4 regions of the Aminobacter sp. 01T433 genome follow, and region 2 is predicted to be linked to each of the others. Evidence: predicted binding sites of a transcription regulator. Region 2 holds the regulator's gene; each other region holds the start of a gene.
The links. The regulator LexA, encoded in region 2, represses DNA repair genes until DNA is damaged. The targets are predictions, from matches to a motif close to TGTTCNNNNTGTGTTCNG.
Positions count from the first base shown of each region.

Region 1: the regulator LexA is predicted to act here: its motif matches at 2,138-2,155, upstream of AC1DLV_RS11250 (helicase-related protein).
Region 3: the regulator LexA is predicted to act here: its motif matches at 923-940, upstream of AC1DLV_RS21280 (2'-5' RNA ligase family protein).
Region 4: the regulator LexA is predicted to act here: its motif matches at 1,736-1,753, upstream of AC1DLV_RS27215 (ATP-dependent helicase).

Region 1 is NZ_JBFTPR010000005.1:390,855-394,063, forward strand. Features, by position in the region: gene AC1DLV_RS11250 (helicase-related protein) at 1-2,021, opposite strand, end outside; gene aqpZ (aquaporin Z) at 2,756-3,209, shown strand, end outside.
Region 2 is NZ_JBFTPR010000012.1:150,750-153,958, forward strand. Features, by position in the region: gene AC1DLV_RS20785 (ComEC/Rec2 family competence protein) at 1-730, shown strand, start outside; gene lexA (transcriptional repressor LexA) at 783-1,502, opposite strand; gene AC1DLV_RS20795 (molybdopterin molybdotransferase MoeA) at 1,611-2,816, opposite strand; gene moaC (cyclic pyranopterin monophosphate synthase MoaC) at 2,817-3,209, opposite strand, start outside.
Region 3 is NZ_JBFTPR010000013.1:67,216-70,424, reverse strand. Features, by position in the region: partial or broken gene AC1DLV_RS21290 (SOS response-associated peptidase) at 1-135, shown strand, start outside; gene AC1DLV_RS21285 (hypothetical protein) at 167-532, opposite strand; gene AC1DLV_RS21280 (2'-5' RNA ligase family protein) at 1,202-1,924, shown strand; gene AC1DLV_RS21275 (antifreeze protein) at 2,751-3,209, shown strand, end outside.
Region 4 is NZ_JBFTPR010000023.1:78,306-81,514, forward strand. Features, by position in the region: gene AC1DLV_RS27200 (hypothetical protein) at 1-484, opposite strand, end outside; gene AC1DLV_RS27205 (hypothetical protein) at 505-999, opposite strand; gene AC1DLV_RS27210 (nuclear transport factor 2 family protein) at 1,173-1,589, opposite strand; gene AC1DLV_RS27215 (ATP-dependent helicase) at 1,769-3,209, shown strand, end outside.

The sequences.
Region 1 (3,209 bases), on a different contig from region 2:
CTGCGCAGTGCCGCGCGACCTTCCTGGTCGAGCGACTTCACCTCTTCGGCGATGTCGCGGCGATTGATCAGGCCGAAATTCTCGACCAGCTGGAAAGCGATGCCACGGCCGATGCCGGAAAGCTGTTCGGCGGCCTTGAGATCGACGAGCGGCTTGAGCAGCGACTCGACCTGGAAATTGACAAAACGTTCGGCGCGCGCGGCAACCTTGTCGCGGGCCGGACCCGTCAGCTGCTCGTCGGCAAGCAGGATAACGCGCGGCTTGAGCGAGTCTTCGCCTTCGACCAGCGTGCCGATCGGCGCGCCAATCCAGCGCAGCACGCCGTCGGAGCCAAGCGCGATGTCGCCATTGGGCGCCGCCGAAAAACGCTCGGCGCGCGATTCGAATTCGGTGGCGAGCGCCTTTTGGGCCGCCGTTCGCACTGCCTTGGCGTCTTCTCCGCCCGCGCTCTGGTCGGCGGTGAAACGGAACCCTTGCAGTTCACCGACATGGTGGCCCTCGACGAGGACGGTTCCGGACGGGCTGATTTCGGCTTCAAGCATGGTGTTTTCTCTAAGGCGGCGCATGAGGACGGAAGTCCTGCGGTCTACAAAGCGTTTCGTCAACCGCTCATGCAGCGCATCCGACAATCTGTCTTCGATGTCGCGCGTTTTTTCTTGCCAGTGTGCCTGATCGGCAAGCCAGCCAGGGCGATTTGAGACAAAAGTCCAAGTTCTGATCTGTGCGATCCGGTGTGAAAGCGTGTCAATGTCGCCTTCGGTGGAATCGGCGCGGCGCACCTGCTCGGCCATGTAATTCTCGTCGACGTGGCCGCGCCGGGCGAGATCATCATACATCGAGGCGATAAGGTCAGCGTGCTGGGCGGGCGCGATACGGCGATAATCCGGCAGCGCGCAGGTTTCCCACAACAGGGCAACGCGCTCGCGGTTGGTGGCAAGCGAACGGATGTTTTCGTCGCGCGACAGATGTTCGAGCGCCTGGGCGTCGACCGCCGGTAGCGCACGCGTCAGGCCCTCGACGGGCGCCACCGTGTCGATCGAGCGCTTGAGTGCGTCGAGGCTGGCGAAATCGAATGCAGCCGTGCGCCACTGCAAAACCTTCACCGGATCGAAATCATGGCCCTCGATCTTTTCGATCAGCTCCTCGTCGAACGGGTCGACCTGGCCGGTGACGCCAAAAGTGCCGTCGCGCAGGTGGCGGCCGGCGCGGCCGGCGATCTGGCCGAGCTCGGCGGCGGTCAGCTGGCGATACTGGTAGCCGTCGAACTTGCGGTTCTGGGCAAAGGCAACATGGTCGACATCGAGGTTGAGCCCCATGCCGATGGCGTCGGTGGCAATCAGATAGTCGACATCGCCGGACTGGTAGAGCGCGACCTGGGCGTTGCGGGTGCGCGGGCTGAGCGCGCCAAGCACTACGGCAGCACCGCCTTGCTGGCGCCGGATCAACTCGGCGATGCCATAAACCTCGTCGGCCGAAAAAGCGACGATGGCCGAACGGCGCGGCAGACGCGTCAGCTTCTTTGAGCCGGCATAAGCGAGATGCGACAGGCGCGGCCGGGTGACCACAGAAACGCCCTTCAACAGGCGCTGCAGGATGCCGTGCATGGTGGCAGCGCCGAGCAGCAGCGTCTCTTGCTTGCCGCGCAAATGCAGGATGCGGTCGGTGAAGATATGGCCGCGCTCGAGATCGCCCGCGAGCTGAACCTCGTCGATGGCGACAAAGGCGGCGTCGGTCTGGCGTGGCATTGCTTCGACGGTGCAGACTGAATATTTCGCGCCCGCCGGCAGGATCTTCTCCTCGCCGGTGACCAGGGCCACCTTGTGGGCGCCGACCTTTTCGCAAACCCGGCCATAGACCTCGCGCGCAAGCAGCCTGAGCGGCAGGCCGATGATGCCACTTTCGTGGGCCACCATGCGCTCGATGGCGAGATGGGTCTTGCCGGTATTGGTCGGACCCAGAACCGCAGTGACATCGCGGCCTGACAGGATCAGGGGGTCGTTCTGCGTGGAGTGGACATTCATTCTCAGGAACCGCCCTCGGCGCCGGGCCAAACCGGCGTTGCGTCGCCTGTCGCGACGACTGGACACATAGGGATTTGCGCGGCGAAGCGAAAGCGGAATGTTCCAGATTTAAGTGTTGGAACGAGTCTAGAACGAATCAGCGACGAATCACTGACTCCGGATGATTCAGGTTTTGTTCACCCCAACATGTAGATTTTGGGCTGGCAAGCCGCACCACATGCAGATTCTCTAAAGTGGCCCGTTTCATGCGTTAGTGCACTGCCGTTAACCTTTGCCGGCCAGGCAGTGGAATGCCTCGGCCGCCTCAGTGCAAAATAATGATTTTGTTGATGTTTCCTATCGGCAAGTTAACCGGATGGGTGGCTCCTGCGGACAATTAGTTAAGATTTGAACCAAATGCGGAACGAACAGGCTACGAATCACTGATAGGATAAGTTTCCTGATTTGTTCACCGCTAGATGTTGTGTCCAAGCCCTCATCTCCACCGATTATCCACTGGTCATGCACAGGGATATGCATTGCGTCGCTGCCGGCGCATTAACCTTTGCGTGCCATCCCGGCACAGCGGCAGCTCAGCCAAAATATCTGTGATTGCATTCCCATAAGGCAACTACACCCGTTGCGCGCGAGATCGAGCCATGCCTCCATCCTAACGTTGAGTCTGCGCGGCGGGGGTTGCCCAGGCGGGGGCCTCTGGAAAATGCGGCGCACCACGCTGGCACGGAGGGAATATCATGACCAAACGTCTATTCGCCGAATTTCTCGGCACATTCTGGCTCGTCTTCGGCGGCTGCGGCAGTGCCGTGCTTGCGGCCGCATTTCCCGAACTCGGCATCGGTTTTGCCGGTGTTGCGTTGGCGTTCGGCCTCACCGTTCTGACCATGGCCTATGCGGTGGGCGGCATTTCCGGTGGTCACTTCAACCCGGCGGTCTCGGTCGGCCTGTTGGTGGCCGGGCGCTTTGAAGCAAAGAACCTGATGCCTTATGTCATCGCCCAGTTGGTCGGCGCCATCCTCGCATCGACGCTGCTTTACCTCATCGTCAGTGGCAAGGCCGACTTTGCCGGCATCGGCGGCTTCGCAACCAATGGCTACGGCGATGCTTCGCCGGGCAAGTTCGGCCTGACTTCGGCACTGATCATCGAGATCGTGCTTACCTTCCTGTTCCTGATGATCATCCTGGGCTCGA
Region 2 (3,209 bases):
CGTTGTCTTCGTGACCGCCGCACTGGTCATCGCATCGATCGCCACAACCTGGTTGCGGGTCGCCGCCATGCCATTTGCCGCTCTCGGCGTTCTGTCGCTGGTGGAAACCGAAACGCCTGTCGTCCTCGTCTCCGAAGATGGCCGCCTGGTGGGGGTGCCGATCGGAGACCAAAAGCTCGCGGTCAATCGCGCTCGACCAAACGAGTTCACAGTCGACAATTGGAAACGGACTTTAAAAACCGAGGCGTTTGTCGGCCCCATCCGTATCAACTCCGACGGTTCGACAAATCCGAAGGACTCGGGCAACTCCAGCGATCCAAGCAGCACCGACGAGCCTACTGAATTTGTCTGCAGCGATGGCCTTTGCCTGGTTCAGCATCCATCTGCGGGCTTGATCGCGCATGCTGAACACGCGGCCGCCGCCAGGCGCGTTTGCGCAAAGACTGATCTCATCGTTTTGAAAGACGCCACGACGAAGGACATCTGCCCAGGCTCAACCGTGGCAGTGCTCACCAGCCGCGAACTCGCCCGTCTGGGCAGCGCCGAGATATTCGTGAAGCCGGAATCGGGCAAGAAAAGTCGGCAACTAGAAATCCGCCACGCTGTATCAGAGCCATATCGCCCGTGGCACACGCAGCGCGAATTCTCTCGCGAGGCGAGGGGCCTGCCGCCCTATCAGCGCGCAGTCAAACGCCCGAAATCGCCGGAGACCGCAAAGCCGGCCAAATAGCCGGACCAAACTGAGCAACATCGAACAGGCCGAGACGCGCCGAATCGGCCGTTCAGGAATAGCGGCGGATCAACCCGACAAGCTTGCCCTGGACCTTGACCCTGTCTGGCCCGAAGATGCGGGTCTCGTAGGCCGGGTTGGCAGCCTCGAGAGCAATCGAGGCGCCCTTGCGGCGGAAGCGCTTGAGGGTCGCTTCCTCGTCGTCGACTAGTGCAACAATGATCTCGCCGGGGTTGGCGGTGGTCGAACTGCGAATGACGACTGTATCGCCGTCGAAGATGCCAGCCTCGATCATCGAGTCGCCCTTGACCTCGAGCGCGTAATGCTCGCCGCCCATGATCATATCCGGCGGCACTGCTATCGAATGGGTCTTGTGCTGGATGGCGTCGATCGGCACGCCGGCAGCGATACGTCCCATCACAGGAATGGTCACGGCCGCGCCAGCATCATCGTCATTGCCGGCGGACATGGAGCGCGACGGTTCAGGCCTGCGTCCAAGGCTGCCCTCAATGACGCTCGGCGAGAATTTCCGCGCCGCGTTGAGGCCTGGTGCGATGGAATCGGGCATGCGCAGCACTTCAAGCGCACGTGCCCGATTGGGCAGGCGTCGGATGAAGCCACGTTCTTCGAGTGCCGTGATCAGGCGATGGATGCCAGATTTGGAGGCGAGGTCGAGCGCTTCCTTCATTTCGTCGAAGGATGGCGGGATGCCTGTCTCCTTCAATCGCGAGTGGATGAACAGCAAAAGCTCATGTTGTTTGCGCGTCAGCATCGCCACCCCCGAGGAATCAGAAGAAAAACAAACCCAGAACAAAACACTATCTGTTCCAGTTGTGTTCTGCAACCGTTTATATCTGATGAAGGGAGGAGGCGGTTTCGTTCAGCGCAGCATCATCACGCGGCACGCACTGCCAGATTCGGCGGCTGGTGCGAAGGGTTCACGCATGATGGCGCAATTGGCGTCGGCGAGCGTGCGCAGCATCGACGAATCCTGGACCAGATATGGCGTAACTATGAGGCCGTCAGGCGTCTCGCGTGCAATGGCGCGAACGAAATCCTGGCGCAAATCGTTTGGTGCCATCGCCGTATCGAGCACGGCGTTGCGAATGTCGGGCGCATAGGGCCGCCCGCCAAGCTTCGCCAGCAAAGGCTTCAGGAAGATATGCGCGCAGATCAGGCTGGCGACCGGATTGCCGGGCAGGCCGACGCAACGTGTCTTGACAAGGCGGCCGAACATCAGCGGCTTGCCGGGACGCATGGCGATCTTCCAGAAATCGAGATCCATGCCGAGCCCGGTCAGAACGCCGTGGACCAGGTCGTGGTCTCCGACCGAGGCCCCGCCGAGCGTGACGATGACGTCGGCCTCGGCTTCGAGCGCCTGGGCGATGAGGGCTGAGATGGCATCCTTGCGGTCGGCTGCGATACCGAGGTCAAGCACGCGCGCGCCGACTGACCGGGCGATTGCTCCGACACCATAGGAGTTGGATGCGATGATCTGGTCAGGGCCAGGGTTGCTGCCGGGTGGGAGCAGTTCGTCGCCCGTGGCGATGATGGCGACCAGTGGCGCGCGAACCACTGCCATTGCAGGGTGGTTGGCGGCGGCGATCAGCGACAGGGCCGCAGGATCGAGCACGCGGCCGGCGTCGAGAATCAGATCGCCATGTTTGAAATCGAGACCCTTGGCGCGGATATTGCGTCCAAGAATCGCCGGTTCCAGCACGTCGATCTCGCCATTGCCGATATCGCTGACATTTTCCTGGATGACGACAGTGTCCGCGCCGCTGGGCACAGGTGCGCCGGTGAAAATGCGCACGCTCTCGCCTTGCGCCACAGCGCCTGTGAACTGCTTGCCGGCAGGAGCCTCGCCGATGACCTTCAGCCGTGCCGGCAGGGATGCGATGTCGGCGGCGCGGACAGCGTACCCATCCATGGCCGAGGCATCGAAAGGAGGCTGGGTGCGCAAGGCAAACAACGGGCTTGCCAGCACGCGTCCTGAAGCTTCACTGAGACCGACCGTCTCCCAGCCGCTGGGTTCAGCGCCGTCGAGCAGGCGTTCCAGCGCCTCGGTGACGGGCAGAAGCGCCATCTATTCGACCGCCTTGTAGTCGCCCGACTTGCCGCCGGTCTTTTCGACCAGCCTGATGCCGGAAATCACCATGCCCCGGTCGGCGGCCTTGGCCATGTCGTAGATGGTGAGACAGGCGACCGACGCGGCCGTCAGCGCCTCCATCTCGACGCCAGTCTTCCCGGTGACACGCGCAAGTGCCGTCACGCGAAGACCGGGCAGGGCCTCGTCCGGCTCGATCTCGACCGAAACCTTGGTCAGCAGGATCGGGTGGCAGAGCGGCACGAGTTCGTGCGTGCGCTTGGCGGCCATGATTCCGGCTATGCGGGCGGTGCCGAGCACATCGCCCTTCTTGGCGTTGCCCGAAAGAATCAACGCCAGGGTTTCGGCACGCATGATGACAGCGCCTTCGGC
Region 3 (3,209 bases), on a different contig from region 2:
CGAGATACAGACCTGGCTGACACGCCATGGTCGGAAGCAAGAGCCCTGCAACGCCCCCTGCCCGACGAATTGCTGACGATCGTCGACAAGCCGGCTGCTCCCGCAACTGAAGAAGGGCAGATGTCGTTGATCTGAAAGGGGCGCCGGCCGGGCGGCGCCGAAGCTTTCATTTTTTCCGATGCGCCAGATCCCATTCAATTGCGTCACGGAACTGTTCCTTGATCCGTTCGATCTGAGTTTCGACCGACACGAAATAAACCGAGTCGTTCAACATCGCTTCCCTGACAATGTCCTCGCCGTCGGTACATGCGGAAAGTGCCGTTTCCGCTATTGACGATGCTGCCGCATCGCGCCCCAATTTGCCCACCGCTGCCTCAGCAGAACCAAATAGACAGGCGTACCAGGCCCTGTTGGCGTCCGACACTGGCGGTCCGTAGACGAGTTTTGTTTCGACTAACGCCAGGCTGACACTAACGCAGCCAAATGCCGCAAGTACAAACGCCACGTGCAGTGAGCGGGTTGCAAGATTCACTTGACCAATCCTTTGTGTCTTCGGTCACCTGTCAGGATTGTTCTATATTGTGGCCAATTTCTGCCTAGTGCGGCTGGCATTGGTTGCAGGTCAACCGCCAAATCTAGCGATAGCGAAGCCGTACGGCCTCGGGCAGTCTCTCCCAAAAGGAGACCGCCATGGCTCTTATGGTTTGTGACATCGCAGGAGACGAACGTGGCACCTGGCAAGCCGTGTTCGACATAGACCACCCGTGTCTGTGGGTGCAGTGGGTTCCGAACGGTTTGGCGCCGTATGTACCTGACTGTTTCACGCTCGACGAGTTATTCAACTCACCCCGGGCCAATCGGCTTCACAAGTGGGCGCGCGAAAGTCTGTCCATCTAGTTTGTCACCTCGATATACGGTCGCTGGCAACACAACCAGATCAAGCGCTATGGGCCATCGCGGGCAAGGCTTGATGCATAGATGATTCAGCGCGGTTGAGAGACCCGCCGACGATTGTCTAGAAACCAAACGACCTGCCAGCAGGCGGCCGGCAGGCTCTGGTAGATGCGAGCGGACACCGAAGCCCCACCCGTGCAGCGGATGGAGGCGTACAATAGTAATTCAGCGCGTTCGGCAGTAAGCTGGAATTGGGTGCACGGGGCGTCATCACCGCAATTTGCTATGACACCATGGGAGTCTCCCAATGTCCGACCCTTGGAAGTTGATGGTCGCGCTGCTAGTCGGCGCGTCGGCCTTTTTGAGCTTTGACCAAGCATCGCGAGCTGACGATAACGTGGTAACTGCCATCGATATTGCCCTAGAACCCGATGCCACGATGATCGAACATGCGAAGGCCGCTAATGCCCTCCTACTCAAGGATTTCCCGAAGGGCTTCGCGCTGGACGATACGCACCATCCGCATGTCACCCTGTTGCAGCAATTCGTCCGAACAGCTGATCTCGACAAGGTCTATGCTGTTGCCAACAGTGCTATTGCGGCCGAGCATCCCACGGCATGGAAACTCAAGGCAGTAAAATATTACTACATTCCCGATGGCAAGTTCGGCCTTGGCGGTATTGTCGTCGAGCCGACACCGGACTTGCGCCGGCTGCAGAACAAGCTGATCGAAGCGGTTGCTCCGTACACAGCGAAGACTGGGACGCCCACAGCCTTTGTGAGCACCGAGGGCGGCAAAGATATCCAGAAGTCCTTGATCGAATACGTTGCCAATTTCACTACGGTCGCAGCTGGAGAGAAATTCAATCCGCACGTTACCATTGGTGTGGGCAACGCTGCCTACCTCGATCAGTTAGTAGCTGCCCCGTTTGAAGTCTTCACTTTCTCGCCCACAGGGGCGTCGGTCTACCAACTCGGGACGTTCGGGACGGCCCGCAAGGAACTTAAAGCCATGGCTTTGAGCCCATAAAATACTCAGGAACGGCAGATTCGGGCCCTGTCTAGGAAACCGCTTCTTCCAGTTTCCCATAAAAAAAGAAAAAGCGCCGCCACCTTTCGGCAGGTAGCGCGACGCTGCGATGGTTGCCGCCACCAAAACAAAAAATTGGAAGCAGGTAATATTTGGCTTTGCGTTTCCATGGCTCATTAACGTGAGTGGCACATGCTGATGCCATCCGGGTCATCGCCCCACAGCCTGCGACCCGGATCGCGCGCCCGGCTCAAGGTCGGCGGCAATTTCCCTGCTTACCGATTGGCAAGGCCGGGCGCGTTGCCTTGCAAATGCCTGAGGATTCCGATCGCCCGACACATCTCAACGGGCTGCAAAAATGGGCATCGTCAATCCATTGATCGAGTTACTTGCCGCGCGTTCGGGCTGATGGGGTAGAGCGCCGGCGCAACGCCTTACATCCTACAAGAGAGCATTGCGTCGGTACTCCACCCACCCGCAGGCACACAAACAACCGTGCGCGATGCAACTGCCTGCCTGGAAGAATTTCCGAGCAGGCATTTGTCCGGCGCTGAAGCCTGAACGCGGAAAAAGCCCGCCACCTTTCGGCCGCGGCAATTCGTATTGCCGACCTGGGGCGTCCGCATTGGGTAGAAGACGGCCGCTCCGGAAAGCGATGGCGCGATTGCCGGGCCTTTTGATCTTTGCGTTCTTCTTGACGCTTGCGGCCACGCTGCTATTCGACCCTCTCCTCATTCGCCGCCAAGGCCCCCAGATCGAAATCCATTGCTCGCCGTCACAATGCGTGGAATCTTTTACGTGCGCGGGGAAGCAACGGGAGATTCACATGTTGAACGTTCGGTTTCTGAGCTTGGCCGGGGCAGTGGCGCTCGGCGTGTTCATGGCGGCGCCTGCCAGCGCTCTCACCATGAAAGAATGCGGTGCCAAATATAACGCGGCGAAAGACGCGGGCACCTTAGGTGGCCTGACCTGGAACCAGTTCCGTCACAATCAGTGCGGCTCAGATGCCAGCGCAACGCCCGAGCCTGCCAAGCCCGCCAAGAAGGCGGCAACTGAAAAAAAGCCCGCGAAAGCCTCAGATAAGGCGGCGGCAGCTCCGGCAGGGCTGTCCATGAAGGAATGCAGCGCGAAGTATCAAGCCGCCAAGGATGCCGGGACGCTCGGTGGACTTAAGTGGAATAGTTACCGCAAGGCGAATTGCGGTGCTGACGCATCTGATGATGACAGCGTGCCGGCTCCGACCGAGGCACAATACACCAGCGAGCCTGAAAAGCCGACGACCGCT
Region 4 (3,209 bases), on a different contig from region 2:
CGTTCTTGCGGGTCAAGTCGCAATGCACGAGGCGGCTTCCCAAGTTCTGCAATATCAGCTGGAAGGCGACCTTCGGCCCAAGCCTCCACGACACGCGGGTGAACGTAGCCTTGCCGACATACGGCTCTGGTGTTTCCCAAACGGTGGCAACTTCATCGATCACCTCGTTGCATGCCCGCCTCATCATGCGGTCGGTATCGGGAGCTTTGCGCCCCGCAAAAAGCGTCAGGGCTCGAACCGTACCGCCCCAGGTGCGAAAGCCTTTGGAGGTGAATTCGCCACCGCTTGCTTCGCGGATGTAGGCGTTTACGTCGTTTGAGGTGACTGCGTTCAAGCCACCTTGACCGTCCAAATACTGAAACAGCATCTGACCAGGAATATCTTGGAGCGATCGCATCGCCCTCGCCATACGCCGATCATCTATGCTCAGCTTCCGTTCCTTCCCCGACTTGCCCTTGAAAGCAAAGCGGATCGTCGAACCCACGATCTTGACATGCTTGTTCCTTAGTTCGTCAGCCCATAGCTCCTGTTCGCCTTTGCATAGATGGGACTGCCGACACGGATCATTGTTTGGTCCAACAGCCAAACGACGAGAGCCAGGACTCGCTCACGCACGAGGCCCGGTAAGCTTAAATCTTGTTCGACCTGTTTGCGCAGGCGAGGCAACGCATGCGCGAAGTCCACGAGACCAGAGAATTTGGCTTCATCCCGATATTGCGACCATTGCTGGTGGTACAAGTATTGCTTCCGCCCCCGCTGATCGCGCCCGGTCGCTTGAATGTGCCCATGCGGGTCGGGGCATATCCAGACATTAGTCCATGCGGGAGGAATGGCGAGGGATTTGATGCGCCTGAGTGTGGCTTTGCTCACCGTCTTGCCGTTCGACGTATAACGAAAAGATCTTCCTATCTTCCGGCGTAGCACTCCGGGTTCACTATCGGTCACATACTTGAGCGACGCCGATTGGGCTGCTTTTGGTGGATCGCTTTCGTTGAGCATGGGAACATCCCGAAACCAGCATAAGCCCTAAAACGGCAAAACGGTTCCAACACGCTTAAGACAGCATCGCGTTTGCACATGAGCGTCCGCTATGCCTTGCATGCTCTCGCCAACGACCAAAATCCTGAGTCTTTTTGGGAACCTGCGGCCTGTGTGGAGAAAGCGGTCCCCGGCTACGCAGCCTTACGGTCGCGTCCGAAGGGATCGCCAAGCACCGATTCCGTGTGAAGGGCTGCCAGCCACTCGCCATCTTGGCGGACCCAAGTGGTTGCGTCGGCTGCTCTTAATGTCAACGGCATACCCTCAACCTCCATGTCCTCGGTCACGATGTAGGCGATGACAGCCACTTCCTCGGAAGGAAACATGACCTTCACATCGTCGAGTTGGTAGGATTTCAGCTGCCACAGGCTATCGCCCTGCCTAGCCAAGCCACGATAGTCGTCATGCGTGAGTAGTGCGGTCCCTTGCGCACCCGCGACAATAGATTCTCCACCCAATATCGCCAGGGAACCTTCGATGTCCTTATCCACTATCGTCCGCCAAAATTTCTTCTCTAGATCGATGATCGTCTGTTCGTTGGGTTGAGCCATCATTTGTCTCCTCAGATCGGTGCTCAAAGAAAACCATCGAGAAGACAAGGTTCCGAAGATCAAAAAATGCGGGCCTGCAGAAGCGCCCTGCCCGTCTTAGTGTCCTGCTTGGCCAAATGTGATCGGCAGGCGGCGCCATGCCGATTGCGAACGAAACGGAAACAGTGCTTCATCGCTCGATGAACAAAATCGCCCGAGATTCGAGCCTCGAACCCCAATACCTTGCCAGGCTCAACCCTGAGCAGCGAGCCGCTGTGCTACATGGAGCTGGCGAGGTAGCTGCTCCCCTGCTGATCATTGCAGGTGCAGGGTCGGGCAAGACAAACACACTCGCCCACCGCGTCGCCCACCTGATTGTCAAAGGTGCAGATCCGCGGCGAATTCTTCTGATGACCTTCTCACGCCGCGCATCCGTGGAAATGACCAAACGTGTCGAGCGGATTGCTGGCGAGGTCCTGGGCAAGGATGCGGCCGTTGTCACCGATGCGCTGACATGGGCAGGAACGTTCCACGCCATGGGCGCCCGACTGTTGCGTGACTATGCGTTGGAAATCGGGCTTGATCCAGCTTTCACGATTCATGACCGGGAGGACTCGGCGGACCTCATGAATCTGGTGCGCCACGAGCTAGGCCTCTCCAAGACAGAGAGCCGCTTTCCGGCCAAATCGACGTGCCTTGCCATCTATTCTCGCGCCGTCAATGCGCAATCGGCTTTACAAGATGTGCTAGGCGGAGCATTTCCATGGTGCATCGGCTGGGCAGAAGAGCTCAAGCAGCTCTTCGCCGCCTATGTCCATGCCAAGCAAGCCCAAAACGTACTCGATTATGACGATTTGCTGCTTTATTGGGCGCATCTGACGGGCGAACCGTCTTTCGCCGCCGAACTTGCATCGCGCTTTGATCATATCCTGGTGGATGAATACCAAGACACCAATCGGCTGCAGTCCGCCATCCTGCTCGGACTAAAACCCGATGGCGCGGGGCTGACCGTTGTCGGCGATGACGCCCAATCGATTTACTCGTTCCGCGCAGCCGAGGTGCGGAACATCCTTGATTTCCCGCAACAGTTTTCCACCCCTGCCGCAGTGATCACGCTCAATCGCAACTACCGTTCGACTGAGCCAATTCTGGCAGCCGCCAATGCTGTCATCTCCGGCGCGACAGAGCGTTTCACCAAAAATCTCTGGACTGATCGCAAATCGATGGAGCGGCCACACCTGGTCACGGTTCGCGACGAAGCCTCTCAGGCAAGTTATGTCTGTCAGAAGATCCTTGAAGAGCGCGAGGCTGGTAGCACTCTAAAGTCGCAAGCCGTGCTGTTCCGTACGTCTCATCACAGTGGACCTCTCGAGATCGAACTGACGCGGCGCAACATCCCATTTATAAAATTCGGGGGCCTGAAGTTTCTCGACGCGTCTCATGTGAAGGACGTGCTGGCGGTCTTGAGGCTGGCAGAGAACCCGCGCGATCGTGTGGCTGGCTTCCGTGTACTGCAGATCTTGCCAGGCATCGGGCCTTCCACCGCTGGCCAGATCTTGCAGGTATTGGAAGCGGGGCCTGATGCCCAGACCGCATTGCAGAGCTTTGCCGTGCCAGCACGCGCCGCAGCGGACTGGCCAA